Regions from separate parts of the Flintibacter hominis genome, predicted to be linked through region 2. Evidence: riboswitches for the same ligand, from Rfam matches in the RefSeq annotation. Region 2 holds a riboswitch; the other holds the start of a gene.
What was found. A riboswitch is a leader RNA that binds a small molecule or an ion and turns the genes downstream of it on or off. The one in region 2 is predicted to bind lysine.
Positions count from the first base shown of each region.

Region 1: another riboswitch for lysine. It lies ahead of H8S11_RS01095 (Na+/H+ antiporter NhaC family protein); the one in region 2 lies ahead of asd (aspartate-semialdehyde dehydrogenase).

Region 1 covers NZ_JACOPO010000001.1:205,877-220,718, forward strand. The annotation lists gene ppdK (pyruvate, phosphate dikinase) at 1-1,737, opposite strand, end outside; gene H8S11_RS01040 (DUF1294 domain-containing protein) at 2,287-2,595, shown strand; gene H8S11_RS01045 (GNAT family N-acetyltransferase) at 2,650-3,171, opposite strand; gene H8S11_RS01050 (hypothetical protein) at 3,205-5,463, opposite strand; gene H8S11_RS01055 (hypothetical protein) at 5,492-5,662, opposite strand; gene rlmB (23S rRNA (guanosine(2251)-2'-O)-methyltransferase RlmB) at 5,690-6,475, opposite strand; gene ftsH (ATP-dependent zinc metalloprotease FtsH) at 6,747-8,957, shown strand; gene H8S11_RS01070 (hypothetical protein) at 9,029-9,874, shown strand; gene H8S11_RS01075 (hypothetical protein) at 9,926-10,612, shown strand; gene H8S11_RS01080 (alpha/beta hydrolase) at 10,831-11,763, opposite strand; gene H8S11_RS01085 (rubrerythrin) at 11,869-12,549, opposite strand; gene H8S11_RS01090 (PaaI family thioesterase) at 12,687-13,091, shown strand; lysine riboswitch at 13,179-13,347, shown strand; gene H8S11_RS01095 (Na+/H+ antiporter NhaC family protein) at 13,466-14,842, shown strand, end outside.
Region 2 covers NZ_JACOPO010000003.1:211,154-225,995, forward strand. The annotation lists gene H8S11_RS06270 (zinc-ribbon domain containing protein) at 1-161, shown strand, start outside; gene dapB (4-hydroxy-tetrahydrodipicolinate reductase) at 262-1,017, opposite strand; gene dapA (4-hydroxy-tetrahydrodipicolinate synthase) at 1,031-1,921, opposite strand; gene asd (aspartate-semialdehyde dehydrogenase) at 1,975-3,063, opposite strand; lysine riboswitch at 3,228-3,407, opposite strand; gene H8S11_RS06290 (SpoIID/LytB domain-containing protein) at 3,474-5,285, shown strand; gene queA (tRNA preQ1(34) S-adenosylmethionine ribosyltransferase-isomerase QueA) at 5,310-6,332, shown strand; gene tgt (tRNA guanosine(34) transglycosylase Tgt) at 6,605-7,750, shown strand; gene yajC (preprotein translocase subunit YajC) at 7,857-8,132, shown strand; gene H8S11_RS06310 (TIGR04086 family membrane protein) at 8,213-8,635, shown strand; gene scfA (six-cysteine ranthipeptide SCIFF) at 8,785-8,925, shown strand; gene scfB (thioether cross-link-forming SCIFF peptide maturase) at 9,029-10,453, shown strand; gene H8S11_RS06325 (stage II sporulation protein M) at 10,734-11,354, shown strand; gene xerD (site-specific tyrosine recombinase XerD) at 11,380-12,261, shown strand; gene H8S11_RS06335 (HAD family hydrolase) at 12,665-13,321, opposite strand; gene H8S11_RS06340 (glucosamine-6-phosphate deaminase) at 13,709-14,446, shown strand; gene H8S11_RS06345 (iron-containing alcohol dehydrogenase) at 14,486-14,842, shown strand, end outside.

The DNA of each region.
Region 1 (14,842 bases), on a different contig from region 2:
GATCATCTCCCGAATGGCGGGGATACGGTCGGCTTCAAAGAACATATGCTCGGTGCGGCACAGGCCGATGCCCTCGGCGCCGAACTTGACGGCCTGGGCGGTATCACGGGGGTTGTCGGCGTTGGTGCGGACCTTCAGCTGGCGGAACTTATCAGCCCAAGCCATGATACGGCCAAACTCGCCGGAAATAGAAGCGTCCACAGTGGGGATGGCCTCACCGTAGATGTTGCCGGTGGAGCCGTCCAGGCTGATCCAGTCGCCCTCACGGTAGGTGCGGCCGTCCAGCTCAAACTGCTTGTTGGCCTCGTCCATCTTGATGGCGCCGCAGCCAGACACGCAGCAGGTGCCCATGCCGCGGGCTACCACGGCGGCGTGAGAAGTCATACCACCACGGACAGTGAGGATGCCCTGGGAGGCGACCATGCCCTCGATATCCTCGGGGCTGGTCTCCAGACGGACCAGACACACCTTCTCACCCCGCTCGGCCCAAGCCTTGGCGTCGTCAGCGGTAAAGACGATCTTGCCGCAGGCGGCGCCGGGGGAGGCGGGCAGGGCGGTGGCCACGGGGGCGGCCTTCTTCAGAGCGGCGGGGTCGAACTGGGGATGGAGCAGGGTGTCCAGGTTGCGGGGGTCGATCATGGCAACAGCCTCCTGCTCGCTGATCATACCCTCATCCACCAGATCGCAGGCGATCTTCAGAGCGGCGGCGGCGGTGCGCTTGCCGTTACGAGTCTGAAGCATATAGAGCTTGCCGTTTTCTACGGTGAACTCCATGTCCTGCATATCCCGGTAATGGTTCTCCAGGCGCTGGCACACGTCCTGGAACTGGGCAAAGGCCTCGGGGAACTTGTCGGCCATCTCCTGGATGGGCATGGGGGTGCGAACGCCGGCCACAACGTCCTCGCCCTGGGCGTTGGTCAGGAACTCGCCCATCAGCTTCTTCTCGCCGGTGGCGGGGTTACGGGTAAAGGCAACGCCGGTACCGCAGTCGTCGCCCATGTTGCCGAAGGCCATGGACTGGACGTTGACGGCGGTGCCCCAGCTGCCGGGGATATCGTTCATGCGGCGGTACACGATGGCACGGGGATTGTTCCAGGAGCGGAAGACGGCCTTGATGGCGCCCATCAGCTGCTCCTTGGGGTCGCTGGGGAAGTCGGAGCCGATCTTGGACTTGTACTCTGCCTTGAACTGGCTGGCCAGCTCCTTCAGGTCGTCAGCGGTGAGCTCCACGTCCTGGGTGACGCCCCGCTGTTCCTTCATCTTGTCAATGAGCTCCTCAAAATACTTCTTACCCACTTCCATGACAACGTCGGAATACATCTGGATGAAGCGGCGATAGCAGTCCCAAGCCCAGCGGGGGTTATTGGACTTCTTGGCAATGACATCCACCACGTCCTCGTTCAGACCAAGGTTCAGGATGGTGTCCATCATACCGGGCATGGAGGCCCGGGCGCCGGAACGGACAGAAACCAGCAGGGGGTTGTCCAGATCGCCGAACTTCTTGCCGGTGATCTCCTCCATCTTGACGATATACTCCATGATCTGAGCCTGGATCTCGTCGTTGATCTTTTCGCCGTCCTCATAGTACTGGGTGCAGGCCTCGGTGGTGATGGTGAAGCCCTGGGGCACAGGCATACCAAGGCTGGTCATCTCGGCCAGGTTGGCGCCCTTGCCGCCCAACAGCTCCTTCATCTTGCCGTTGCCTTCGGAGAAGAGGTACACGAATTTCGTTGCCATTTGTAAACTTCATTCCTTTCTTCTTACGCGACGACGATCTGCTGCCGCCCGGACCTAGCCCGAACAGAACTGGCGCAACGCCGCCACCATTTCCTCCCAGATATCTTTTCCATGGGAGCGTACAATAATTTTGCTGACGAATCATTATACCATTTGCAGGAAATATTGCAACAGCTTTTTTGCTGAAAAAACATTAAAATGAGAAAAAAGAGCTAAAAGGACAAAAAAATATTTAGTTTTCTGTAAAACGGAATAAAAAGGATGGACATGATGACGAAGTAAACAAATAGAGAGAAATAAAATGGGAAAACATGGGTAAAGGGGAGGGGAATTAAAGCAAAGAAAATTAACATAAGAAGAATGGATGAAAAAGGATGATTAAGGTCTAGCTAAAAAGTAAAACAAGAGAAAAAATCTTGACCAAAGGGAAAATAATTTCCCGTGGGACAGCTCTGGCAGGGAGGAGGTCCAAAAGAGCTGGGGAGCCGCGGGAGAGCGGGTTGCAAAGGGAGAGAAAAAGAGGTACACTGTACCCCGATATAAGCCGACATGGCGAAAGAGAGGGGGAGAGCGATGGCCCCGGAGCTTGTACAGCTTGTGATCCTGTACCTGATGGCAGTCAACCTGGCTGCCTTCTTTCTGATGGGGGTGGACAAGAGAAGGGCGGTAGGGAAAAAATGGCGTATCTCGGAAAAGACTCTGTTTTTGCCCGCCGTGCTGGGCGGCGCCCTGGGCGGGCTGCTGGGGATGCGCTTTTTCCACCATAAGACGAGGCACTGGTATTTCCGCTGGGGATTCCCTCTGCTGCTGGTGGTCCAGCTTTTGCTGGTGGTCCTGGCCTTGCGGCAGGCGGCCTAATAAAGAGCGGCGGGGACACCCTTGGGTGTCCCCGCCGCTCTGTTCTATCTCCGATTACAGCTTCTTCTCGTAGCAGTTCAGGATCTCATGGATAAATCCCTGGAAGAAAAACTCGGCAGCCCCAGCCAGCCGGTAGCCCAGACGGGCATACATGAGATTGGCAGGGGTGTTGCCCTCCGGGGTATCTAACCGGATGACAGATTTTCCCTGGCGGCGGCTCTCCTCCTCACAGAAGGCGACCAGTTCCCGGCCCTTGCCCCGGCCAGACCAGTCCGGGTGGACCATCAGGGTGTGGATCACGGCCACCTGGTCCGGCGGAGCCTGAAACTGCCAGGGGATCTGGGCATACTCCGGAAGCTGGATGCCGTTGAGGATAAAGGTGCCGTAATACTTCCCATCCTCCCCGGCCAGCCAGAGGGTGTGCTCCTCCATGGCACGGCGGGCGTGGTCCAGAGTGGGATACTTGCCCCGCTGCCAGTTGGTGAAGGATACGGGGCGGGCCTCCTCCAGAGTCAGGATGGCGTCATAGATGGCGTCGACGGCGTCTAGGTCGTCAGCACAGGCCAGTCGGATCAAAAGGATCACCTCATTCGTTCAGATCAGGTCCCATCAGTAGCGGTGGACCCACCCGGACAGGAACCATACCGGGAACAGCCAGGTGAGCATGAAAACGAGCAGATTCAGAGGGGAAAGGGAGGAATAGGCGGATACAGAGGTGAGATAGGCGGCCAGCAGCAGACCCAGCAGGGAGCCGGCACAGCAGAGAATGGCGCCCAGCCGGGTTGCCCACCGCAGTCGCTTGGCGGCCGTCACAGCCTCGGCAAAGGGAAACAGCCCCTCCCGGCACAACAGAGCGGTGAGGACATCGCTGTGGGGCTGCTCCGGATCGGACAGCTCCCGCCGCCGTTCCACCGGAGGAAAGTCCATTTTGTCCGCCGCCAGCTTGAAACGCTGGTGAAGCATGGCGGGGATCAGATTAAAATCACGGGTGGCCAGCACAGGGCCGATCTTCTCACGCATCAGCTCCTCCAGAGCGGGGAAAATGGTGTCGTGGAGGGAATAGCTCAAGGCAAAGATACCGGCCAGCTCCCCGTTGATGGCACAGAACACGGCGCTCTTTACGTTTAACCCCTGAGGGAGGGGAATATCCATCAGATTCATAAAGGCTGCGGAACCTACCAGCACTTGGTCTCCGCGGATATTGGCGGACAGGCCGCCCCCCTCGTAGCAGCACAGGTGGTCGGCATTCCGCATCAGGCCTCCCAGAGCGCGGAGATGGTCGTGGAACAGCTTGGTCAGGCCGCTGCCGGAGTCCCGGATGAGAGTGGCTGTATAGGCCACCACCCGCTCCATAGGGAAGTTGCCCAACACCTTCACTCCGTTGAGTTCTACATAGCCGGGGGGGAACAGATCGGTATCCGTGATGAGAACTCGGTCCCCCCTCCGGGAGCGGGAGATGCCTGGCCAGCCAGCCAGGGCGGCACCGCTTTGGGCCAGACGCCGGGCCAGCTTGTGGAAGGAGCGGCCGTAGATCAAGCTTCCTCCAAAGGCGGAGGTGGCGGTAAAGGTGGCGGACAGACACCATAACAGATGCTCAGGCTGGCCGATCCCCACCGAGGTCAACAGAGAAAGCAGCAGGCAGCCCAGCAGCAGCAGGGGGCAGAAGCGGCGAAAAATACGCTGGGCTCCATCGTCAGCCTGGATCTGGCTGCCAAATCCCTCCTGGGTGCCGGACCATTTGGTATAGGTGTCCAGGCCGTTCCATTTCCCCTCGTCCAGGGTGACCCGATAGGGAGTGGCGGAGGCGGCCGCGGTTCGGCAGGAGAGCCGCAGGCCGCACCGCTTGTGATAGGCTCCGTGGAGCAGGAAGAACAGGCCGGCCAGGGCCACCGCGCTGTATGGCAGCTGATTTCCACGAGAGGGGTGGAGAGCCAGCACAGCGCCGTCCGCCAGAGTGGCGGCGCACGAGAGGGCCGCCAGAACATCCATCCCAAGCCTGCCATGGAAGGCCCGACCAATGGCGGACACCAGCGCGTCACCGGCCAGCAGTACGCCCGCGGCCAGCAGGCCTACGGCGATCCAACGCTGGATGGACAGGTCGTCCAGAGGGGGGAGCCATACAAGTCCCAGGGCGGGTACCAGCAGTTGGACCAGGGAGAGGGCAAAGAGGAGGAACACAGCCAGTACCCGCAGCCGGGCCCCGCCCAATCCCTTGTGATAGCTCCGGGCCAGCTCCTGGGGGTCCGTGTCCGGGGGAGGGGGGTCCTGGGGCCTGGGACGGCGGGACCGGGGGACCTCCTCCGGCTCCTCCTCCCGGTCCGTGCCTGGAATCAGCTTCTCCAGGCGGCGGACCTCGGAGTGGTCGATGGCCTCGTCCTCCTCAAACATATGGTCCGCATAGTCGTCGGCCTTTTTGCCCAGGTCCTTGAGAAAGGCGGATAGGACGCTCTCCTCCTCCGGAAAAGGAATGACTTCTTTGTCAGCCGCCGGGCCGTCCAACTGCTCCTCTGGCTCCTCACTGGGGAGAGAAGCCTCGTCGGGAGGCAGCTCCTCCTCGTCAGGCAGCTCCTCCTCATCAGGCAGCTCCTCCTCATCAGGAGGCTGCTGTATCTGGCCCCCGGGAAAGGCAACTACCTTCCCCTCACGCCGGGAGGTGCGGGGAGCCTCCGGCCAGGGCAGGTCAGGTCCCTCTGGCTCCCGCTCCTTTTTTGGGGGAACAGGGACCGCACCCCGGCCCGGAACCTTGCCGGACCCGTATTCCGCCAAAATATCTTCCAGAGAGAAACCGCCTGTGTCCGTGTCCCCGATGAGGGAGCGGATCTCCGCCAGGTCGTCCTCGTTTCGTTTTTTATCGTCGCGGTCGCTCATGGGAGGCTCCTTGAAATTTGAAATTCAGTCACTGGTTACGATGGATGGCGCTCAAGAGGAATCCACCCATGGTGGCAATAGCAAATACTACGGCGCCCGCACCCGGGATGGCCAGCAGGCTCCCGACGAGGTACCCGACGACAGCCATTGCGATGGTGCAAATAGCGGCCTCCAACCCGTTAAAAGGCTTAATTGGCATCATAGAAAATTCCTCCTGCAAGTCTGACTAATTGCCTGTTCGCTGGCGGACAGCCTCATACAGCAGGACCGCGGCGGCGGCGGAGGCGTTCAGGGAATTGATCTTGCCGAACATAGGGATGGAAACGGTGAAGTCACAGCTCTCTCCCACCAGGCGGCCCATCCCCTCCCCCTCGCTGCCGATGACGATGGCGGCAGGGCCCTTCAGGTCGGCATGGTACAGGGAGGTGGACCCATCCATGGCGGTGCCGAATACCCAGACTCCCGCCTCCTTCAGTTCCTTCAGCACAGTGGGCAGATTGGCCACCCGGGCGACAGGAACGTGGGCCACAGCCCCGGCTGAGGTCTTAGCGACCACGGCGGTCAGACCGGCAGACCGGCGCTTGGGGATGATGACTCCGTGGGCGCCGGCGGCGTCGGCGGTACGGATGACCGCCCCCAGGTTGTGGGGGTCGGATAGCTCGTCACATACTACGATAAGGGGGGGCTCGTCCTTATCCCGGGCGGCGGCTAGGATGTCGTCCACAGAGGCGTACTCCCGAACGGCGGCCTGGGCGATGACTCCCTGGTGGGAGTGGGTTCGACTCATATTGTCCAGCTTCCGCCGGTCGGCGTCTACCACTACGATGCCCTTCTCCCGGGCGGCGGAGGCGATATGCCCCAGGGCCGAGTCACGCTCGCCCTTGAGTAGAAATATTTTGTCGATGGCCACGCCGGCTCTCAGGGCCTCGATGACCGCGTTGCGGCCTTCAATGATGCCGTCGTTCTCCGTTTCCACAGGGGCGGAGCGGCGCAGAGGCGGTCTATTATTCATGGGGCAGTTCCCTCCGATGTCAAAATTTCCAACGATAAAAAACAGTATATCATATTTAGGCGAAAGGGGGAAGTCAAAAATACAGGACGGGGAAAAAACCGATTGGGGATCGAGGGGCTCCGCGGTCCGAGCAGACCCCCTTACCTTTTACAGAAAGTTTACACCCGCTTTTCTTGTTTTTAAAGTGCGGATGTGGTATGATACCATTTAGTCCTAAATGTGATTTGGACAGAAAAGAGAAAATCAAGCAGAAAATTGGAGGTATTCTCCTTTGAAACCAGATAAGGGAAACAACAAAAAGAACACGTTGGGCCTCATCAGCATTATTATGTGGGCCCTGGTACTGACCATGCTGTTCAAAAGCTGCACCTCATCCTATGCCAACGCCAACCAGGTCCAGGTGGATTACTCCATCTTCCGCCAGTGGGTGGTGGCGGAGCTGGTGGAGTCCGTGCGGATGGAGAGCGGCGAGTATGTCATCACCCTGAAGGAAGGGATGGAGGAAGAGGCTGAGGCCTATCTGCCCCAGGAAGAGGAGCGGGACCAAGGAATCTTTGCTGGAATGCAGATCCCACTCCGGGGCCAGAGCCAGGAGAAGGAATATGTCACAACCCCGCCCCCAGTATCCGACCTGAGCATCTACGACCTGCTGGATGAGCACGGGGTGACCAACTACGGCAGCGACCCGGTGGACAGCTCTGCCTATATTCTGTCCCTGCTCATCTCCACACTGCTTCCCATCCTGCTGTTGGTGGGCGCTATGATGTTCCTGTTCCGCGGGGTAGGCGGCAAGGGAGGAATGGGCGGCCTGGGCGGCGTGGGCAAGGCCAACGCCAAGGTGTATGTGGAGAAGAAGACCGGTGTTACCTTCCGGGATGTGGCCGGCCAGGATGAGGCCAAGGAGTCCCTCCAGGAGATCATCGATATTCTCCACAACCCCGGTAAGTACACTGAGATCGGCGCCAAGCTGCCCAAGGGCGCCCTGCTGGTGGGCCCTCCGGGTACTGGTAAGACCCTGCTGGCCAAGGCCGTGGCCGGCGAGGCCGGCGTCCCCTTCTTCTCTATCAGCGGCTCCGACTTTGTAGAGATGTTTGTGGGCGTGGGCGCCAGCCGTGTCCGTGACTTGTTCAAAGAGGCCAGCAAGATGGCCCCCTGTATCATCTTCATCGATGAGATCGACACCATCGGCAAGTCCCGCGACAACCGCATGGGGGGCAACGACGAGCGGGAGCAGACACTGAACCAGCTGCTGGCCGAGCTGGATGGCTTTGACCCCGGCAAGGGCGTCATCGTCCTGGGAGCTACCAACCGGCCCGAGGTGCTGGACAAGGCTTTGCTCCGCCCCGGCCGTTTCGACCGGCGCATCACCATCGACCGGCCTAATCTGGCCGGACGTCTGGCCACCCTCCAGGTCCACACGCGAAACATCCGTTTGAGCGAGGACGTGGACCTAAAGAAGATCGCCTTAGCTACCGCTGGCACTGTGGGCGCTGACCTGGCTAACTTGGTCAACGAGGCGGCCCTCCGGGCCGTCCGCCACGGCCGCCGCATGGTGACCCAGGAGGACCTGCTGGCCTCCTTCGAGTTTGTCATCGCCGGCAGTGAGAAGAAAAATTCTGTGCTCACCCAATTCGAGCGCAAGCTGGTGGCTTACCACGAGGTGGGCCACGCCATGGTGGCCTATAAGCAGAAGAACGCCGAGCCGGTGCAGAAGATCACCATTGTCCCCCACACCGAGGGATCCCTGGGCTATACCCTCTTGATGCCCGAGGAGGACAAGACCAACCTGCGGACTAAGGAAGAGCTTATGGCCAAGATATCTGTTTCCATGGGCGGCCGGGCCGCTGAACAGGTGGTGATGGATACCATGACCAACGGTGCCTCTCAGGATATCCAGGAGGCTACCAATATTGCCCGGAACATGGTGGCCATGTTCGGTATGAGCGAGGAGTTCGGCATGATGGCCCTGGGCTCGGTCCGTAACCAGTATCTGGACGGGGGCTACGGCCTGGACTGCGCCCAGGATACCGCGGCTGTGATGGATAAGGCGGTCAAAGCAATTTTGGACGTTTGCTACGAGGACGCTGTAAAGGTTATCCAGGAGAACCTGGAGGATATGCACAAGGTAGTGTCCTATCTGCTGGAGAAAGAGACCATCACTGGCGGCGAGATGGTGGCCATTATCGAGGGCCGGGATCCCGCTCTGGTGGAGGACGCCTACGCCTCTACCCGCAAGAGCGAAAAGGCGTTCCGCCCCTCCGTACCGGATGTGATCGAGGCGCCGGCCAAGCACATCCATATCGTCAGCGAGGAGGTCAAGCCTCCCGCTCTGGACGAAGGGGAGGCCAGCGGCCGTCAGCCTGAGGGGGAGGGCACAGAGGAGCGAAAGGACTCTGAACCCACCGCTCCCGCTGGTCAGGGACCGGCGGAACAACAGGAGCACGCCCCGTCTCAGGACGAGGATACCAAGGACCAGACCTGATGAACGGGACGCCTCGGAGAGCGTAAGCTCTCCGAGGCGTCTTACCTCTTTTGTATCAAGGGGGCAGGACCGTGAAATTTGTAGAGGACCGGCGACCCACATTGGCATCCTGGCCAAAGCGTATCTATCAGTGGTCGGAGCTGCCCCAGCTTTTCCGCCCGGCTTTGGAGGAATGGCGGGGAGAAGGGCTGCCTCCCGGCAACGTGACCTATATTCCCCAAGTACGGCAGGGAGTAGGGGAGGAGGAGCACGCCGTGTCCTGGTGGCGTGGCCAGGTCCTCCTACAGACCCTGTGGCGGGGAGGGGTAACCCGGCTGCTCATCCCCCAGGGGGCGGCTGCCATCCGCTATGAGGTCCAGCTGTTGAAATGTATCCTGACCATCTACTTAAAGAATGGCGATCAAGCCTCTTTCTCCTACAACAAGGTGAAGGAGGACCAACTGCGGCCGGTGCTGTCCCTGCTGCTGGGGCGGCCCTCCGGTCTGGCCTTTCCCACCGAGCACCCAGAGCCTGAGCGGCTGGGCTGGCTGCTGGAGGAGAGCTATGGGATGTACCACACCGCCTTGCTGTGCTACCGGCTGGGGGAGCGGCTGGAGGACTGCCTGTACCTTCGGGGAAAGACGGGCGGCCTGCTCTGGCTGATCCAGAGGACCCCGGACCCGGAGTATTTTCTGGGAGTCATGAACCGGGGCCTGGCTGCTATTAGCCACGACAGCTATTCCACCTGTGTCCTGTATGCCCCCTGGGAGAGCATGGACGGCGCGGAGCTGGTGCCGGAGAGGCGGGGATACTCCCTCCAGGTGCAAGCTGCGGGAGGGAAAATGACTATCCCGGTCCAAGGGGGACAGATAGAGAAGGTCCGAAATTTTTTGGACCACTTATCTCGGGAAAATGACCAGATATCCCAATTTCATTGACCGCATAGCCCACCTTCTGCTATCATTTTCGAAAAAGGGGGAGGGAACCTTATGGAAGGATTGGGACAGAAACGGCTGGGTGTAGGCCTGACCCTCTTGCTTCTGGTGGGGCCCCTGATTGTGTTTGTCCTCCTTTCTCTTGGTTTTCCACCAGTCATCGGCAATCTGAAGGCCGCCCGCGCGATGAAGGAATATGCGGCCCAGGTCCATCCGGAGTGGAGGGCGCAGGGCCACTGGGCGGGCTATGATTTGGTGGGCGGCGGCTACTATCTCTCCTTCTCCGACGGCGGCGAGAAGCGGAGTCTGGGATATGGCGGGCTGGTCGTAGAGGATAAGGAACGGGAAGAGGCCCTGCGGAAGAAACTGTACATCGACAGTGTCATCCGCCGGACAGGGCTCTGGGTCCCGGACCAGAACATTACCATGTGGTCAGCCAGATGGAGCCCCCAGATGCCGGACGAGGCCGTCATATCCGTCGATGTGCAGTTCTATGGCGGCGCGGATGAGCCCATCCCCGATGAGGCAGTCATGCGGGAAAGAATGGCCGACCAGGCCATGTTGGCATATGAGGTCCTGGCTGCCCATTGTCCCATACACAGATTCTCTGTCCGATACCACCACAGGGGAACGGAGGGGAAACAGGGTGGAATGCTTTGGAACAGGATTACAGTGGATCTGCCCCAGGGAGAGACCATGACCAGATACCACATCCTGACAGGCGAGCTGGTGACAACCTGAGGGTGGAGGGATTAGGGTGGCGCCTTGTGCCCCTCTAAACCACCCGTTGTATCTCACCATCCATGATTGTCGCGGTTCCGATGAAAGCAGTATTCCTCTTCAAAGGGGAAAGACAGTAAAAGAGCGGCCGTACAGCCGCTCTTTTACTGTCGTATTTTTCTGGGCTCCCTGTACGCCAAAGGGGACAAAGAGGCAAAACACTGGGGAAAAACCGGGCTCTAGTCAAAGAACCTCTGTTCCAGCCAGACCAGCAGGTCCTCCATGACCTCCTGGCGGTTGAGCTCATTGAACATCTCATGGCGGCCTCCAGCGTACAGCTTGACAGTTACATCCCGGCACCCGGCGGAGCGGAACATCGCCTCCACCTTCCGTACCCCCTTGCCCATGGAGCCCACGGGGTCCTGGTCACCGGACAGAAAATAGATGGGGGTGTCCACGTCCATTTTGGATAGATTTTTTTTGCTGGCGATGAACTGCAGTCCTTCCATCATATCCCGGAACATGGATACCGTGGGCTGGAAGGCGCACAGGGGGTCATTTAAGTTGGCGTCTACCATGTCACGGTCCCTGCTGAGCCAGTCGGCACGGGTCCGGGCGGGCTGAAATTTCTTGTTGTAGGCGCCTAGGGACAGCTCATAGATCAGTGGGCTGACATAGTCCGAGCCCTTGAGGGCAGCCAGCCCCCCGGCGAGAAGCCGACCGAAGGCCACCAAGGGTGCCTTTTCCTGGCCGGTGCCGGAGAGAACCGCTCCATCCACCGTTCCCGGCCAGCGAATCAGATAGGTCCGAGTGAGGAAGGAGCCCATGGAGTGGCCCAGCAGCACATGGGGCAGACCGGGGAACTTTTTTCCCTCTATCTCCCGTAGGCGGCGCACATCTTGGGTGACCAGGTCCCATCCTCCGCGGGGGGCGAAGTAACCGTATCGACCGTCGTTCACTGTGAGGCCGTGGCCCAGGTGGTCCTCGCCGCACACAACAAAGCCGTGGGCGGTGAGGAATTGGGCCAGATGCTGGTACCGCCCGATATGTTCTGCCACCCCATGGACAATCTGAATTACAGCGATAGGGCTGCTTTGGGGGAACCACTCATGGGCGTGTATAGTATGGACGCCGTCAGAGGAAGGATAGGAGAACTCCTTGGTCTGGGTCATAGGACCGCGCTCCTTTCATCGGTATGTGGAGGATGGCGGGGGCGCGTGCAGTCTGGCCCTGCCGCCCACCTTCCTGTCCAGTTTACCCCAAAGCTGAGAAAACAGTCAACCCATCTGTTCCAGCAGTGAGCGAATGGTGGCGGCATGGAGGACCCCGTCTTGGGCAAGTTCCTGGTATAATTCCTTGAGACAGGCATCCGAGGTGGTTTCAGCGGCCTGCTGATTGGCCCGCTCCCATCGCTGCTCCCAGACGAACTGATCCCGTAGGGCCAGGGGGAGAGAGGCGTTAATGACCACAGAGGGGGTCGGTGGGCGGTAACGCTGACCGGTGATGAGAAAGTAGGCGGCAGAGAGCTGGCGCAGGGCCCGGCGGTGGTCGGCAGCCAGACAGCTCAGTGACCTGGAGCAGCTTCCGCCCCTGCGGACCAGGGCCTGGGCGATGAAGACCCCTTCTTTGGCCAGGTCCATGAGAGAGGTGAGCGTCTGTTCCTCCCCCTGGGACTGGCTGCCGAGGCAGAAGGGGGGTTCCTCCTCCGCTTTGCTGCGGGACGGGGGAGGGGGTGTAGGAGAAGCGGCGGGCTGTACCGGGGGCTCGGCTGGGACCGGCGCGGCCTCGCACTGGTCTTGGGGGGCGGTTTCGGCGGGGGCGATCTCATCTACTTCCGCCCGCCCTATGGCGATGGGGCTCTGCGCTTGATCGGGCATCACACGGCGCCATACCCGGTCAAACGCCTCCTGGTCCACGCCCTGGGGAGTCAGGGCGGCAGGGTTCGAGTTTTTTTCCATGGCGATTCCTCCTTGGGTATGAGTTCTTACCAATCTATGCGTTTGGGGGAAAATCGGTGAAATTTTTCCCGTCAGCCTTGCCCCACAGATGTTTTTGTGATACACTGTCCCCTGACAACGAGCAAAGGAGCGGTTCCATGACTGACCAGGAGAGGACCGATTTTATATTCCGCACAGTCAATACGCCGCACCAGTTTTCCTATGAGAACGGCATCACCGTGACCCATGTGGAGCCCGGTTATGCCAAGGGGGAGCTGGTGGTGGGACCTAACAGCATCAATCCCCATAAGAATGTCCACGGAGGGGCAATGGCCACCCTGGCCGATACGGTGGGGGGATGCTGCGCCTGTTCCAGGGGCGGCGTCTGCGTCACCGCGGGAAGCACTATGGAATTTTTGCGCCCCGCCTCTGGAAAGAAGATATTCTGTGTAGCCACGCCCAAGAAGATGGGCCGCACCCTGTCTGTGATCCAGGTGGTGCTCACCAACGACCAGGATGTAGTGGTGGCCACCGGCACTTTCACCTTTTTTATGATGGATTGATAGAAAATTGAAAAAGAAGGAGCTTTTTTTCGAAAGAGGCTTGACAATAGTGAAGGGCCGTGGTAGGATACTTGCAATTCCAAATGAATAGTGGATAGAGGCGCGGTACTCATGCGTACTGTGGGACAGGGCCAGGCAGCCGTCCCCAGGAGAGGGTGTACCGCCGAAGGCTGGCTTCTCTGCCTGGAGAGGCGAACCTGGGCCGCAGGAGAATATCCTGCGGACTGTCACGAACAAGTGGAGCGCTATCCGAAGGTCCCTGGGGTCCGCCTGGGGACGTCCGGCTTTGCCATGGGCGCTTGACGTGCCTGTGGCTTTTTTGTTTGCGCGGGGGGCTGCGGCCCCGGAGAGAGAATCATGTGGAGGGAAAAGAAATGAGAACGAGAAGATCCTGGCCTGTGCGCCTGATCATCATGGTGATGATGGTGCTGGCCCTGGCCACCACCAGCTTTGCCGTGCTGGCGGACGACCCCACCGAGATATCGGGCACCAAGATGATCGAGTGTCCCGACTGCGGCCTTACGGGCGGGTGTTCCGTATGCCTGGGCACTGACGCTGAATGTGAGGCCTGCGGCGGCACCTTTGTGTGTCCCACCTGTGGGGGTGAGGGGTATATCCAGTCCCCCAGCAGCTCCTACAACACCGCCCTGTCCCTGCTGCCCCCGGTCATCGCCATCGCCCTGGCCCTGATTACCAAGGAGGTGTACTCCTCCCTGTTCATTGGAATCCTGGTGGGCGGCCTGCTGTACTCCAATTTCTCCTTTGAGGGGACGCTGAATCACGTGTTCAGCGGCGGTATCGTGGCCTCCCTGTCAGACAGCTACAATGTGGGCATTCTCATCTTCCTGGTCATTCTGGGCACTATGGTGTGTCTCATGAATAAGGCAGGCGGTTCGGCCGCCTTCGGCCGGTGGGCCAAGAAGAACATCAAGTCCCGGGTCGGTGCCCAACTGGCATCCATCCTGTTGGGCTGCCTGATCTTCATTGACGACTACTTCAACTGCTTAACCGTGGGCAGCGTCATGCGGCCCATCACCGACAAGCACAACGTGTCCCGGGCCAAGCTGGCCTATATCATCGATGCCACCGCCGCGCCGGTATGTATCATCGCGCCCATCTCCTCCTGGGCAGCCGCCGTGTCCGGCTTCGCCGAGGACGGTCAGGGCCTCAATCTGTTTATTCGGGCCATCCCCTATAACTTCTATGCCCTGCTCACCATTGTGATGATGCTGGGCCTGGTGCTGATGAAGGTAGACTTCGGCCCCATGGCCAAATTCGAGAAGAACGCCGTAGAGAACGGCGACCTGTTCTCCGGCTCCAACCCCTATGCCATGATGGATGAGGAGATCGACGACACCAAGGGTACTGTGATGGACCTGGTGCTGCCCATCGTGGTGCTGGTGGTCTGCTGCGTCATCGGCATGATCTACTCCGGCGGATTCTTCTCCGGGGAGAATTTTGTGGACGCCTTCTCCAACTCTGATGCCTCTATCGGCCTGATGCTGGGCTCCGCCTTTGGCCTGCTGTTCGCCCTGATCTACTACTTCGTCCGCCGCTCCATGACCTTCAAGGAGATGATGGGCTGTATCCCTGAAGGCTTCAAGGCCATGGTGCCTGCCATCCTCATCCTCACCTTTGCCTGGACCCTGAAGAGCATGACCGATTCACTGGGTGCCAAGTACTTTGTCCGTGACTTCGTCCGCAGCGCCCAGGGCCTGCAGATGCTGCTGCCCGTCATCGTATTCGTGGTG
Region 2 (14,842 bases):
GCCGTGATGCCCGCAAGAACGCTGCTCGCGGCCCCCGTGAGTATTTTACCGCGGTGTGCGCTGCCTGTGGTGGTGAGGCTAAGGTTCCTTTCGAGCCCAAGTCTGACCGTCCCGTTTACTGCAGCGACTGCTTCGCCAAGATGCGTGAGCAGCAGGGCTGATATCTGCCAAGAAAAAAGGGCGCCCAATCGGGCGTCCTTTTTCTTGCCCCATCAAAAACGCTCGGATCGCCACATCGGCATCCGAGCGTTTTTGATGGACTTATTTGACTAGCATACTCATATCGTACAGGCCCGGAGCATCCACTGTGGCCATGAATTTTGCGGCTTCAAGAGCCCCTTTGGCAAAAATCTCACGGGAATGGGCGATATGACGGATCTCCATTACTTCATCGTGGCCGGCAAAAATGATCTCATGCTCTCCTACAATGGTGCCTCCACGTACAGCAGAGATGCCAATCTCCTTTTTATCCCGTGGTTGACGGACGGAGTGTCGGTCAAAGACGTATTCGGTTTCATGCCCACAGGCGGAGGCGGCAGCGTCCGCAATCATAAGGGCAGTTCCCGAAGGGGCATCTACCTTGCGGCGGTGGTGCCGCTCGATGATTTCGATATCATAGCTGTCTCCCAATACTGTGGAAGCCTTCTTGACCAACTCAAGCAGTACATTGATGCCAAGGGACATATTAGCCGAGCGGAAGATTGGAACTTCTAGAGCGGCCGCACCAATTTGAGCGACTTGCTCAGGAGTATATCCGGTGGTGGCCAAAATCATGGGAATTCGGGTATCCCTGGCAAAGGACAACAGACCATCCAGCGCGGCCGGAGAGGAAAAATCAATGACAGCATCCGCTTCTCCATGAAATTGGGCAGGGGAGGAGTACACCGGAAATTCTCGGTCACTGGCGCCTAGTACATCAAAGCCAGCGACGACCTGGACCTGGGGATCTGCCTCACAGAGAGAGGTCACCACCCGGCCCATATGACCATTACAGCCGGAAATGATTATCTTTAGCACGTGTGGACGCTCCTTACTTCAGCAGGCCCATCCGCTCCATCGAGGTGCGGAGTACGGCCAGATTCTTGTCAGAGATATCGCACAGAGGCAGCCGAAGTGAACCAGCCTCCATCCCCATTAGATTCATAGCCGCCTTGACGGGGATGGGATTGACCTCACAGAACAGGGCGTCGATTAGATCCATATATTCGATCTGGAGTTTAGCCGCGGATTCGAAGTCATTGTCCAGGCACCAGTGGCTCATCTGTACCATGACCTCAGGGATGATGTTAGAGGCCACAGAGATGACGCCTTTGGCTCCCAGCGCCATCATAGGGACCACTTGGTCATCATTGCCGGACCAGATATAGAAGTCGTCAGGGCACAGATACCGGGTATGGGCCAGGAGGGAGAAATTGCCACTGGCCTCCTTGACACCGTTGATCTTGGGATTTTCGGACAGCACCTTATAGGTGTCGGCAGTAAAGGATACGCCGGTGCGGCTGGGAACATTATACAGGATGATGGGAAGGTCAGTCCGGTCGGAAATATACTCATAGTGCTTGATCAGACCGGTCTGGCTTGCCTTGTTATAATAGGGAGTGACGTGGAGCAGGGCATCTGCACCGGAATCCTGTGCGTGCTGGGACAGGTAGACGGCGGCAGAGGTGTCGTTGCTGCCGGAACCAGCGATGACCTTGACACGGTGATCTACCCGCTTGACACAAAATTCCACGGCAGCAATGTGCTCACGAATAGACATGGTAGCGGACTCACCAGTGGTGCCGCAGACACACACCGCATCCACGCCGGCGGCGATCTGGTCGTCGATCAGCTTTCCGAAGGCGTCGTAGTTGATGCTGCCGTTTTGGTCAAAGGGAGTGACCAGCGCGGGACAGGAACCGGTAAAAACAGGACTTCTCATAAACAATACACCCTTTCTTCAAATGCGGGAAGTAAGGAGGGTGACCTCCTGGCTCACATATGATCGATATAGCCCTCGGCGCACAGCAGCTCGGCCAACAGGACAGCGCCGCCTGCAGCACCCCGCAGGGTATTGTGGGACAGGCCCACGAACTTATAGTCATACTGTGTGTCCTCACGGAGCCGCCCCATGGAAACCGCCATTCCGCCTTCCAGCTCACGGTCCAGCTTGGCCTGGGGACGGTCTGGCTCCTCGAAGTAATGGATAAACTGCTTGGGCGCGGAGGGAAGCTCCAGCTCCTGGGCTCTGCCCTTGAAATTGGCCCAGTCTAACTTGATCTGCTCGATGGAGGGCTTTTCACCGGAAAACTTGATAAATACGGCGGCGGTGTGTCCGTCGGATACTGGGACGCGCAGACACTGGGCGGTGATGGAGGGGCCATCCGCCTTGACAAATTTATCGTTCTCGATGCGTCCCCAGATCTTCAACGGCTCCTGCTCGCTCTTTTCCTCCTCGCCACCGATATAAGGGATCAGGTTATCGACCATTTCGGGCCAACGTTCAAAGGTCTTGCCGGCGCCAGAGATGGCCTGATAGGTACAGACCAGGACCTTTTCCACACCGTACTTCAGCAGGGGGGTGATGGCGGGAGCATAAGACTGGATAGAGCAGTTGGACTTGACGGCGATAAAGCCGCGTTTGGTACCTAGGCGGCGGCGCTGTGCGGGGATGATCTCAATATGCTGAGGATTCATCTCGGGGACCACCATGGGCACGTCATCGGTCCAACGGTGGGCGGAGTTGTTGGAGACCACGGGACACTCGGCTTTGGCGTACCGCTCCTCCAAAGCGCGGATTTCATCCTTCTTCATATCAACAGCACAGAATACGAAGTCCACCAGACCGGCGATTTTCTCCACGTCGGCCTGAGCATCCATGACAACCAAGCCCTTGGCCTCTTCAGGAATGGGTTTCTCCATGGCCCAACGTCCGGAGACAGCCTGCTCATAGGTCTTTCCAGCAGAACGGGGGCTGGCTGCGATGACTGTAAGCTGGAACCAGGGATGACCCTCCATCAGTGTGATGAAACGCTGACCAACCATACCGGTTCCGCCAATGATACCTACTTTATACTTTTTCATGTAAAGCAACCTCCAAATCTCTCTTATATAAGGGTATGACAAAGTCTGAACATAGATGAGTCGACCAGGGAAAAGAAAAAAATAAATCAGCGGCTTTTCAAGCGGCTGATTTTGTACTATAATGTCGACTAAGAGCAAATTGCTCGACCGGCAAAATATTCACAAAAGCAGACAGCTCTCCATCAGCCTGACCCTGATGACAGTCGGCTGGCTGTTAACCAGACGACCAGAGCAAACTCTCGACCGGAAGAGCAGCTCTTCGGCGGCGTCCCCTTTGAACATGGATCAGCGGGAACCGGCTCCCTGGCCATGTCTACTGATGTAGCCGCACCTCTATCTTGCAGAATTTGACCCTATCCTATCACGTTTGAAGGTCGGTGTCAATAGTACAAAACCGCAGAAGTGGAGAAATGGAGCAGACCATGAGGAGAAATTGGATGCGGCTTGCCGCCGCTGTACTTGCAATAACCCTGGCAGTCCCCACCGGATGGGCCGTAAGAACCAACAGTGACGGTGAGGTTATGATCCGTGTAGGGCTGGCATCCTCGTACCAGTACGTAGAAACGGGAGAGCTGGAGGCCGCTCACCTCCAAAATAATACAGGGTATGGCGCCGGTTTCCGCTTCGGCTACTACGACGGGAATATGGATTTCGTTGAGCTGGGACGGACGGAGAAGGACATTGACCAGGTGGCGGTGCTTAAGACACAAAACCTCTACTATGGACGGGACGCCTCGTTGGGCAAGACTACCTACTCCTCCTCCATTACCAGCAATATCGCGGTGGGCTGCTATCATATTTTGATCGATAGCGGGTATGGAGACTACGAGGACGCACGGCGGGACGCGGAAGACTATGAGGATGGCTTCGTGGCCTGGATAGATGGAGAATACCAGGTTCGGGTGGGAGCCTATCTCTCAAAGGGCGAGGCGCTGGACGCAATCGATACCTTAGGGGAGGGGACCGTTGTAGGGACTACTTCCTACGGAATGAGTATTGTGGAAACAGGGACGGATCATATCCTGTTTCAATTTGACCAGGGAACAGGTGGTATCCTGGCGATCCTGCCAGACGTGACCGGAGCAGAGGATGTCAGGACTTGGTTCTCCAATTATAAATACCGAGGTGGCTTTCTTTATCAGCGCCTCAATGGAGGAAATATCTCGGTAGTCAATGTGGTGGAACTGGAGGACTATGTAAAGGGTGTGGTCTGTTATGAGATGGGCCGCACCTGGCCCTTGGAGGCCCTGAAGGCCCAAGCCACCTGTGCCAGGACTTATGTTCTGAGGAACATGGGCCGGCACCAGAGCTACGGATTTGACGTATGTGGCAGTACGGAATGTCAGGCATACCATGGTTGCGGAGATGGACGTTCCAACTCCGGCCCCAGTGAGGTAAGCGACCAGGCGGTAGAGGAAACAGCGGGCCAGGTGGTTCTCTATAACGGAAAATTGGCAGAGACCGTATATTCCTCCAGCGCGGGCGGAGCCACAGAGGACGCAAAGAATGTCTGGGGGACGGATACAGTCAACACCCATCCCTACCTGAAGGGTGTGATAGATCCTTACGAATCCCTAGTAGACGACTTAAATCCCTATTCTCCCTGGACGGTTACCTATACCTCAGAGGAGCTGACCAGTAAACTTCAGAGCAACGGCTTTGGGGTTGGTACTTCCATCGATTACCTAGAACTGACCTACTCTGAGATGGGAAACGTCATTCGACTTCAGGTACACTGGAAAAATGGGAACAGCAACACGTTCAAGCCAAGTGCATCCTCTGGCGGTATAGATATGGGTATCCGAGGAAATTTTGGTGTTAAGTCGATCCGGTTTACAGTAAATGGAAAGATGGTCAGCCAGCCAGCCGGAAACGGATCTGGAAGCTATGCAGTCAATGGTTCCGGTACACTGAGTGGTACGGACGATGTATATGTGATTTCTGGTACCGGTTCGGTATCTGGAGCTGGAAGCGATTTGTATGTGATCTCCGGTTCTGGAAAGATCAGCTCGCTGGCGGAGGGGAATACCGGTGCCTCCGGGACCAATGTGGGAGGCGGCACAGTGACCGTCTCTGGAGATACTTATGTATTTGACGGAGCGGGCTGGGGGCACCAATTGGGAATGAGCCAATTTGGTGCCAACGCCATGGCCCGCGAAGGGTTTGACTATGACGAGATACTGAAATTTTATTTTCCTGGCGTCCAAGTGGGCACCTATTAAAAGAAGAGAAAGGCGTAAACTGTTTTGAAGACCTCTGATTTCAATTTTGAACTGCCAGAAGAGCTGATCGCTCAGACTCCTCTAGAGCGGCGTGATTCCTCCCGGCTGCTGACACTGGACAAGAACACAGGAGCAGTCGGACATCACCACTTTTATGATCTGCCGGACTTCCTGCGCCCCGGAGATTGCCTAGTCCTCAATGACTCCAGAGTGCTGCCCGCTCGTCTGATCGGGCACCGACCCACGGGAGGGACCTGTGAGGTATTGCTGCTGGTGGACCGGGGCGAGGGGTGCTGGGAATGCTTAGTCCGTCCAGGAAAAAAACTTAGGACAGGCGCCCAGATAATATTTGGACAAGGGCAGCTGACTGCAACGATTGAACGGGAGCTGGAGGACGGCAAGCGGCTGGTCCAGTTCCACTACCAGGGAATTTTTCTTGAAATATTAGAGGAATTGGGGAAAATGCCCCTGCCGCCCTATATCAAGGCCGAGCTGGAGAACCAGGAGCGTTATCAAACGGTCTATTCTAAAGTCGTAGGATCCGCCGCAGCGCCCACCGCCGGACTGCATTTTACTCCGGAACTGCTGGATAATATCCAGGAAATGGGTGTGAAGGTATGCTACGTTACGCTCCATGTCGGCCTTGGTACCTTTCGGCCTGTCAAAGCGGAGGACATCCGCGACCATGAGATGCATTCTGAGTTTTGCATGATATCTCAGGAAACCGCGGACATCATCAATGAAACCAAAAGAAATGGAGGCAGGGTGATTTGTGTGGGTACCACTTCCTGCCGCACCATTGAGAGCTTTGCGGCGGAGGACGGCACCATGACACAGCGGTCTGGATGGACAAATATCTTTATCTATCCTGGGTATCGCTTCAAGGTGTTGGACGCGCTGGTCACAAATTTTCACCTACCTCAGTCCACCCTTATCATGTTGGTATCCGCTCTGGCGGGCCGCGAACATGTACTGAACGCCTATCAAGAGGCGGTGAAAGAGAAATACCGCTTTTTTAGCTTCGGAGACGCCATGTTCATTTCTTAGAAAGCGCGTCATGGCTGATAGACTTGTCCAATATCGGTCAGGCTCTCGTGGTCGGCCTAGAGGGGGCGGTAATATCCGCTACAGAGCAGCTTCGAGCGATGGGATTGGAAGGAGTGTTCCAAAAAAATCAGAAATGTTTTGGATCCCGAAGCGTGACTCCAGCAGTTGGAGGCGCTAACCGGCGCGAAGGACCGGGACCCAAGACAGCCAGCTGCAGCCAGCGCGTAAGGCGGAATGAAGTCGCTGGTATCACACACTTTAAGGAGAAATCTATGTTTCAATTACTAAAAACCGAGGTGAAGGCCCGCCGGGGAGTATTTACCTGCCCCCATGGAACTGTGCAGACTCCTGTTTTTATGAATGTCGGCACCTGCGGAGCGATCAAAGGGGCGGTGTCCGCCCACGACCTGAAAGAAATCGGCTGTCAGATCGAGTTGTCTAATACCTATCATCTCCACCTGCGTCCGGGTGACGATGTAGTCCGACAGATGGGTGGACTCCACAAATTTATGGATTGGGATGGCCCCATGCTCACTGACAGCGGAGGATTCCAGGTGTTCTCTCTGTCCGGACTGCGGAAGATCACAGAGGAAGGCGTTACCTTCGCCTCCCACATTGATGGAAAGCGGATCTTTATGGGACCGGAGGAGTCCATGCGGATCCAATCCAATCTGGGCAGTGATATCGCCATGGCCTTTGATGAGTGTGTGGAAAACCCGGCGCCTTACGACTATGTCAAGGCCTCCTGCGAGCGGACAGCCCGATGGCTGGATCGCTGTGCAGTGGAGCACAGAAAGCTCAATGAGGCGCCTGGCTGCGTCAATCCCGGCCAAATGCTATTTGGCATCAACCAGGGTGGGACCTATGCAGACCTGCGGAAATGGCACATGGATGAGATCGCCAAACTGGACTGTGACGGTTACGCCATCGGCGGTCTGGCTGTAGGGGAGCCCACACAGACCATGTATGATATTATCGAAGCGGTGGAGCCCCATATGCCGAAAGAGAAACCTAGGTATCTGATGGGAGTGGGAACCCCCTCCAATATCATCGAGGGAGTAGCCCGCGGCGTGGATTTTTTTGACTGTGTTATGCCGGCACGAAACGCCCGCCATGGAAAGCTGTATACCTGGGAGGGCACCATAAATATCAAAAATGAGAAGTACAAGCTGGATTCCCGTCCCATTGATCCCACCTGTAACTGCCCGGTCTGCCGCTCCTTTTCCCGAGCCTATCTCCGGCACCTGCTGACGGCCGGGGAGATGCTGGCTATGCGTCTGGCAGTGCTCCACAATCTCCATTTCTATAACGAATTGATGCTCCGCATCCGCGAGGCACTGGATCAGGGACGATTTGAGGCATTCCGACAGAAATTTTCTGGAAAGCTGGACAGACCCGCAGCAGACCCAGGAATATAGTCCTCGAATTTGACAAAAGGACTTGCCAACAGGAAAAAAACCCGCTATAATAGCACTAATGCGTCTGACTGGAAACAGCTGACAACAACTTTGGAGGGAACGAATTTTGGAAACCTTAATACTGATGGCCTTAATGTTCGCAATGCTCTACTTCTTTATGATCCGCCCCGAGAACAAGCGGAAGAAGGAGGCTCAGAACCTCCGCAATTCGCTGACTGTCGGCGATGAGATTACTACCATCGGCGGTATCATCGGCACCATCTGTTCTGTGAAGGAGAATACCATCGTGATTGAGACCGGGGCTGACCGCGTCCGCATCGAGTTCACCAAGTGGGCTGTTTCCACTAAGAACTCCTCTGCCGCTGCTGCGGAGCAGAAGTAATCACAGAAAATAGACATACTATATGCCCTTCTCGCATAGGTTTTCGTGAAAACAGAAGACCGCGGGGAGGGCATTGTGTTATGAAAAAGAGGGAAAGACGGCAAGAGGAATCGGGCGAGCAGTGGGTCAACAGTATGTGTGAACTGCTCAAGGGTGGGGTGCTCGCCGGTTTTTCGGCCGTGCTAGCACTTCTGCTGTGCGCCTTGCTCATTTCAACAGGAGTCCTGCGGGAACAGTGGGCTCAGGGAGCGGTACTAGCGGTCTGTGTCTTAGGCGGGGCTGTTGGCGGGATATACAGCATCAAAAGGATCCGCTCCAAATCTTTGCTAGTGGGGACAGGAGTAGGAGCAATCCTGTTCCTGCTTCTGCTGACGGCAGGCCTTCTGGCCTATGATACCGCATCGTTAGAGCAGGGGGGAGCTGGCATACTCTGCGCCTGCCTGTGTGGGGGAGCGATAGCCGGTATACTGGGAAGAAAGCCCAAGAAAAAGCGGAAAAGATGATTGAAATATCCGGTTCGCTATGCTACAATACCACTTGATAGCAGCGATATTGCCCAGCTTCAGTTTTCCGCCAAAGGAACTGCCGGACTTGCGTCCAGAGAAAAACTGTGGTATAATTGTTGCACTAAGCGATTCAGGAGGAGATACCAATGAAGCATATCCAGACCCTCAACGGGGCCACTTTGAAGGCCAGTGCCGCCAAGGGCGGCTGCGGCGAGTGCCAGACTTCTTGCCAGTCTGCCTGCAAGACTTCCTGCACTGTTGCCAATCAGAAGTGCGAGAATAAGTAAGTTCTCAACATACCTGAAAAGGGTGGGCGTCAGCCTGCCCTTTTTCATGTCTATTTCTCCATCCAAATGATATCGATAGAGAAATCGAGGAAGGAAGTTCGATATGGTACATACCTTTACGGCGCTCGGCCAGTATCTGGCCGCTGATGTGAACAGTGGCGCGGTCCATGTGTTGGATAAGTTGAGCTTTGACCTGCTCTCTTTGATTGAAGGGCCAATGGGAGAGAGGCTGCCTCAAAAACTGGCGGAGCAGTTGGACCAATATGATCCACGGGAGCTATCCGAGGCTTGGGAGGAACTGAGAGGTCTTCAGGACCAGGGCCTTCTCTTTTCTGATGACGAATACATCGATCCGGAGGCCGCTATGGCCCTGCCCAAGTCGGCAGTGGTCAAGGCGCTTTGTCTCCATGTATCTCATGACTGTAACCTGCGGTGCAAATATTGTTTTGCCTCGACAGGCGACTTCGGCACTGGCCATCGGATGACCATGGACTTTGAAACGGCCAAAAGGGCCATCGACTGGGTCGTGGCAAAATCCGGAAAGCGTAGAAATATCGAGATTGATTTCTTTGGCGGGGAGCCTCTCATGGCGATGGATACGGTGAAGCGCACTGTGGAATACGCCCGTTCCCTGGAAAAAGAGCGCAACAAGGTATTTCGCTTTACGATTACGACCAACGGTGTCCTGCTCAATGATGAGACGATAGAATATATCAACCGGGAGATGTCCAATGTTGTCCTGTCTCTGGACGGTCGTCAGCCTGTTAACGACCGGATGCGGCCTACTGTGAACGGGAAGGGGAGCTATGAGGTCATCGTTCCAAAATTCCAAAAATTGGTGGCCGGCCGTGGAACCAAGGATTACTATGTTCGTGGGACCTTTACACGGGATAACTTGGACTTTTCTCAGGATGTTCTCCACATGGGGGATCTGGGTTTCCGTCATGTATCGGTAGAGCCCGCCAGCGGACCGCTGGATGATCCTTTCGCCATTAAAGAGGAGGACTTGGAAAAGGTAGAAGCGGAATATGAGAAATTGGCCGGCCAGTTGATGGAGCGGCCAGACATCAACTTTTTCCATTTCAATGTAGATCTGGCCCAGGGGCCCTGCGTGATTAAGCGTCTGCGCGGCTGTGGCGCTGGCTGTGAGTATGTGGCCATTACGCCTGATGGAGATATCTATCCCTGCCACCAGTTCGTAGGGAAGGAGGAGTACCGTATGGGCAACGTGTTCGATGGCTCCTTTGATATGGATATCTCCGGAACCTTTGCACAGCAGAACATCTATACCCGCCCGGCCTGCCGGGAGTGCTGGGCCCGTTTCTATTGCAGCGGCGGCTGTTCCGCATCTAACCTGCTTGTCAATGGCGACATAACAAAATCGAATGATGTAGCCTGCCAGATGGAACGCAAGCGGCTGGAATGTGCCATCGCTCTGAACGCCATTGAAGCCGGTATGGGAAGCAAAAGAAATACGAATTGTAATAATACAGATTGTATTGAGTGCAGTCTAGGGGAATCTAAATGAATTTCAACATATAGTGCCGGCGGCGTGTTTTATGTACTGCATTTTGTGAAGTGAGGCGCTACTTTAGCGCCTCACTTCATTTTTTAGTTTTTAAATTTACATAACGCAATTTACATAAAATTGGAGCGGAAAAAATATTTCTTGAAAATATGACCGAAAACACTTGCGCGAAGCGGAAGAAGAGGCTATATTAAGAATATAGAAAATGGTGGGCCTTATTTTGAGCTTTCCATGTCTATTTTTTTCCCCTTTCTCATAAGGTTATCTTGAGGTGACAGCGATGGGAAAGAGGGAACGAAAAAAATGGGACTTGCCGTCGGAACAATGGGTCCCCTTGGCTATTTTATCAGGTTTCTTTTTATTGGGGGGACTTTGCGGTTCCATCTTTGCCAGTCTGGCAGACGGGCAGGGTGGACAGGAGCTGTGTGACTATCTGCGGGATTACCTGGGGCTGATCAGAGATGGTGCCCTCTTTCATAACTTTTGGTCCGGCTTGTGGGAGGAGCTTCGGTACCTGCTTGCTGTTTTTTTGCTCGGCCTTACTGGGATCGGTGTGGTGGGTCTGCCGTTACTTTTTGGGGTGCGGGGTTTTTTCTTCGCTTTTTCTGTGGCCTGCTTCTGCCGTGTATTCGGATCTTCTGGCTTGCTGCCCGCCCTGTTTTTGTTTGGCTTGCCAGCGCTGTTGTGGGGACCGGCTCTTTTTCTCTCTGGCGTCCAAGGGCTGAATGGTTCGCGCAAGCTGCTTTTGCGTGGCCTTGGTGATGGGCGCGACGCACTACCCTTCGCGCCAGTCTATTGGGGAAAGCTGACAGTCAGCTTCATCCTGATCCTTTTGTGTGGCCTAGTAGAATACCATGTGATCCCAGTTCTTCTTCGGGCAGCTGCCCGTGTTGTGTTGTAAAATCATTGTAGGGGAGCATAGGAACGTGTCTGAGCTTTTGACAGTGTATGAGGACTATTTGAAAACTGAAAAACACGCCTCGGCAAACACGGTCAGTTCCTATGTCCGTGACGTTCATCAATTCGCTCAGTCTATGGAGGATAGCGGTGTGTCCTTGACTGAGGTGTTACCCAAAGATGTAGAGGGGTTCACCAAATCCTTGGTACGAAAAGGGAAGTCTCCCGCCACGGTAACCCGCTCTGTGGCGTCTATCAAATCTTTTTATAACTGTCTGATTGCCCTTGGGAAAGTGGACCGTAATCCGGCCAAGGGGGTGGCCCCGGCCAAGGTGGAGCGTAAACTGCCCCAAGTTCTGACTGGAAAGGAAGTCGAGCTGTTTTTAGAGCAGCCTGATTGTACAGATTTGAAGGGTTACCGGGACCGAGCTATGCTGGAGCTGTTGTATGCCACCGGCATCCGGGTCAGTGAGCTGATCGACCTGGATTTGGATGATCTCAATCTTCCGGGCGGGGTACTTAAATGCTACAGTAAGGGGAAGGAGCGAATCATCCCTCTGTACCAGACCGCCATTCGTGCACTGAGCGAATATGTACATAATGTCCGTCCCCAGTTGGTGGAGGATGTGGAAGAGACCGCCCTTTTTGTCAATATGAACGGGGAACGGATGAGCCGTCAGGGTTTCTGGAAACTCATCAAATATTACCAGGAGAAGGCTGGAATCCAAAAGGACATCACTCCACATACCCTGCGGCACTCTTTTGCGGCACACCTGCTAGAGAACGGCGCTGATTTGCGCTCCATCCAGGAGATGCTGGGCCACGCCGACATCTCATCCACTCAGATATATTCCAAACTGCTGAACCAAAAGCTCAAAGATGTCTATCTCAAAGCCCACCCTAGAGCGTGAAAGCCAGGAACTGTTTAGTTCCTGGCTTTTTTCTCCCTTTCCCCTTTGGGCTAGTTAATCTTGGCTATGCTCTTGTCCAATTTGGGTCTCAAGTCCTACATGGCCAATACCGACACAAACCATGAGCAAAACCTCCAGATGTGAGACTTGATGCTGTATCTACAAAACACCTTGTAACCTTGTTCTATATCAAGCGTCTGGCGGAATCTAAATGATTGGTAAAAACTGTAAGGGAGTGTGGTTGGAGCCTTTCTAGAACCGTCTTGTGGCCGGGTAATCGCACGTCAAGCTGGCCCTTGGAGATGGACTATATATAACAAGGATAATAAATGAAATGAGCGTGCTCCGACTTTTATCGAAATTCGGAGCAAACAATATGGAGTTTGCTCCGAAGTGGGAAGATTCACATATTTTTAAAGAATGTCTGGACTTCTCCCAAGTCGGAAAAAACTGCGTGGCACAGTTTGCGGATCTCCTCATTAGGCTGAAACAGATCCGGGACCATTAGAGGAGTAGTTCCGGCGGCATGGGCGGCTCGGATACCATGAAAAGAATCTTCAATGACATAGGCGTCCGCCGGAGTGCATCTCAGTGCTTCGCAGGCTTTGAGAAAGATATCTGGGTAAGGTTTGCTTCGCTGGACCATATCGCCATCAATGATTTGGTCAAAATACTGGATAAAGCCTACCGTGGTCAGGTTCTGGTGAACGATATGGGAGACTGTGCTGGATGCAACGGCCAGCAAATACCCCTTGCCCTTTAGAAAAGGAAGGATCTGGTCGGCATAAGGTTTAGGAGGTGGGCCTTCCGTTTGCAGAATATGTCGGAAACGATGGGCAACCTCCTTGCGGATATCGTGAATTGGTAAACGATCTCCGTAATGCTCCTCGAAAATTCGCTCCGTCTCTACGGCGTTAATACCGACGCAAAGATGGCAGACCTCCGTTACATGAGGGATAGAATATTCCTCTGCAATCTGCTCCCATATGCGGATGGTAAGGGCCTCCGTATCGAACAGGACGCCATCCATATCAAAAATGACATACTTGTTTTGTGTCATAAATATCATCCCCCCAATATATTGCCCATATTGTAACACATTTCAAAAATAGTAACAACTCCTTTTTACTGTTTGGATTGCCTTCTCTAAACTGCTCTGGATATATCCATGGTGGAAAGAGGGCAACGTACTTCGGATAACGGAATGACAAAAACGACAAAATATAGTGGCCTATTTTATTTAATACATCAAAAGAATAGTTTTTTTATGTTGAAAATTTCCAAAATAAAACTCTATTAACTGGCGATTCCAACAAAGAAAAAACAAAAGTTCGTGGATACTTGCCCTGGATATGTCCAGCATCCTACAATAAAACCATCAGCACAATATAAGTAGCAGTCATATCTGAAGAATGAAAAATCTTACAAGTAAAGGAGCGAACTTAATATGAAACTGATTATTACCAACAGCTATGAGGAGTCCTGCAAATATGTAGCACAGGAAATGGTCTCTCTGGTCAATGCTAACCCCGTTGCCAAGTTGGGACTGGCCACTGGCGGCACCGCTGAGCAGGTATATCCCCACTTGGTCAAAGCCTATCAGGACGGCAAGGTAGACTTCTCCAATGTGACCACTGTAAACCTGGACGAGTATCTGGGGATGAGCCCTGACAATCCAGTCAGCTACCGCAAGTGCATGGACAACTGGTTCTTTGACCATGTGAACATTAAGAAGGAGAACACCTATGTGGCTAGTGGCTTGAATGACCCCCAGGCCGAGATTAAGACCTTCAACCAAAAGCTGTATGGCGACAAACTGCTGGACTTCCAGTTACTGGGCGTTGGCGTCAGCGGACATATAGGCTTCAATGAGCCCAGCGCTGTCCTCACTGCCGGCGTCCACATTGAGGAACTGGACGAGAGCACCATTCAGGCCAATTCCCGCTACTTCGACTCCCCCGCCGATGTGCCAACTAAGTCCATCACTATGGGCGTGGGCGATATTATGAAGGCCAGTAAGATTATCCTGATTGCCACTGGAGATAGTAAGCAACCCGTCATCTCTAAGCTCTTTGCCGATGACAGTGTCTCCTCTGACCTGCCCGTCTCCGTTTTGAAGCTACACAGGGACGCTACCATTGTCATCGACCGGGCGCTGGCCGACAAGTGTGGCATCAAGGGTTGATCTACCCGCTTATTTGAGTCAGAAGGAGTCATGTGTATTATGGAAAAATATTATGCGGGCTGTGGGGGCCTATCTCAAGCGCGCCTTGCGGAATTGGAGCGGCGTCAAACCGTGGCATCTGCCTGTGAGCTGCCCCTCCTGCCCATCCGCCCGTTGGTCAAGGCCAAGGATCAGGTGTTCCACATCAAGTATCAGCCCATTTCAGACTTTTTGAAAGAGCAGAAGATTAACAACTATTTGCTGGTTACCGCCCCCGGTGCCTATCTGGCTACGCTAGACCAGCTGGAAGGCACCAACTATACCTGCATCTACGTAACCGACACCAAGGAGGACACTCTGTGCGCTATCCAGACGCTATATGACGGCACGGTAGCCCATCAGCAGAAGGACGCTTCT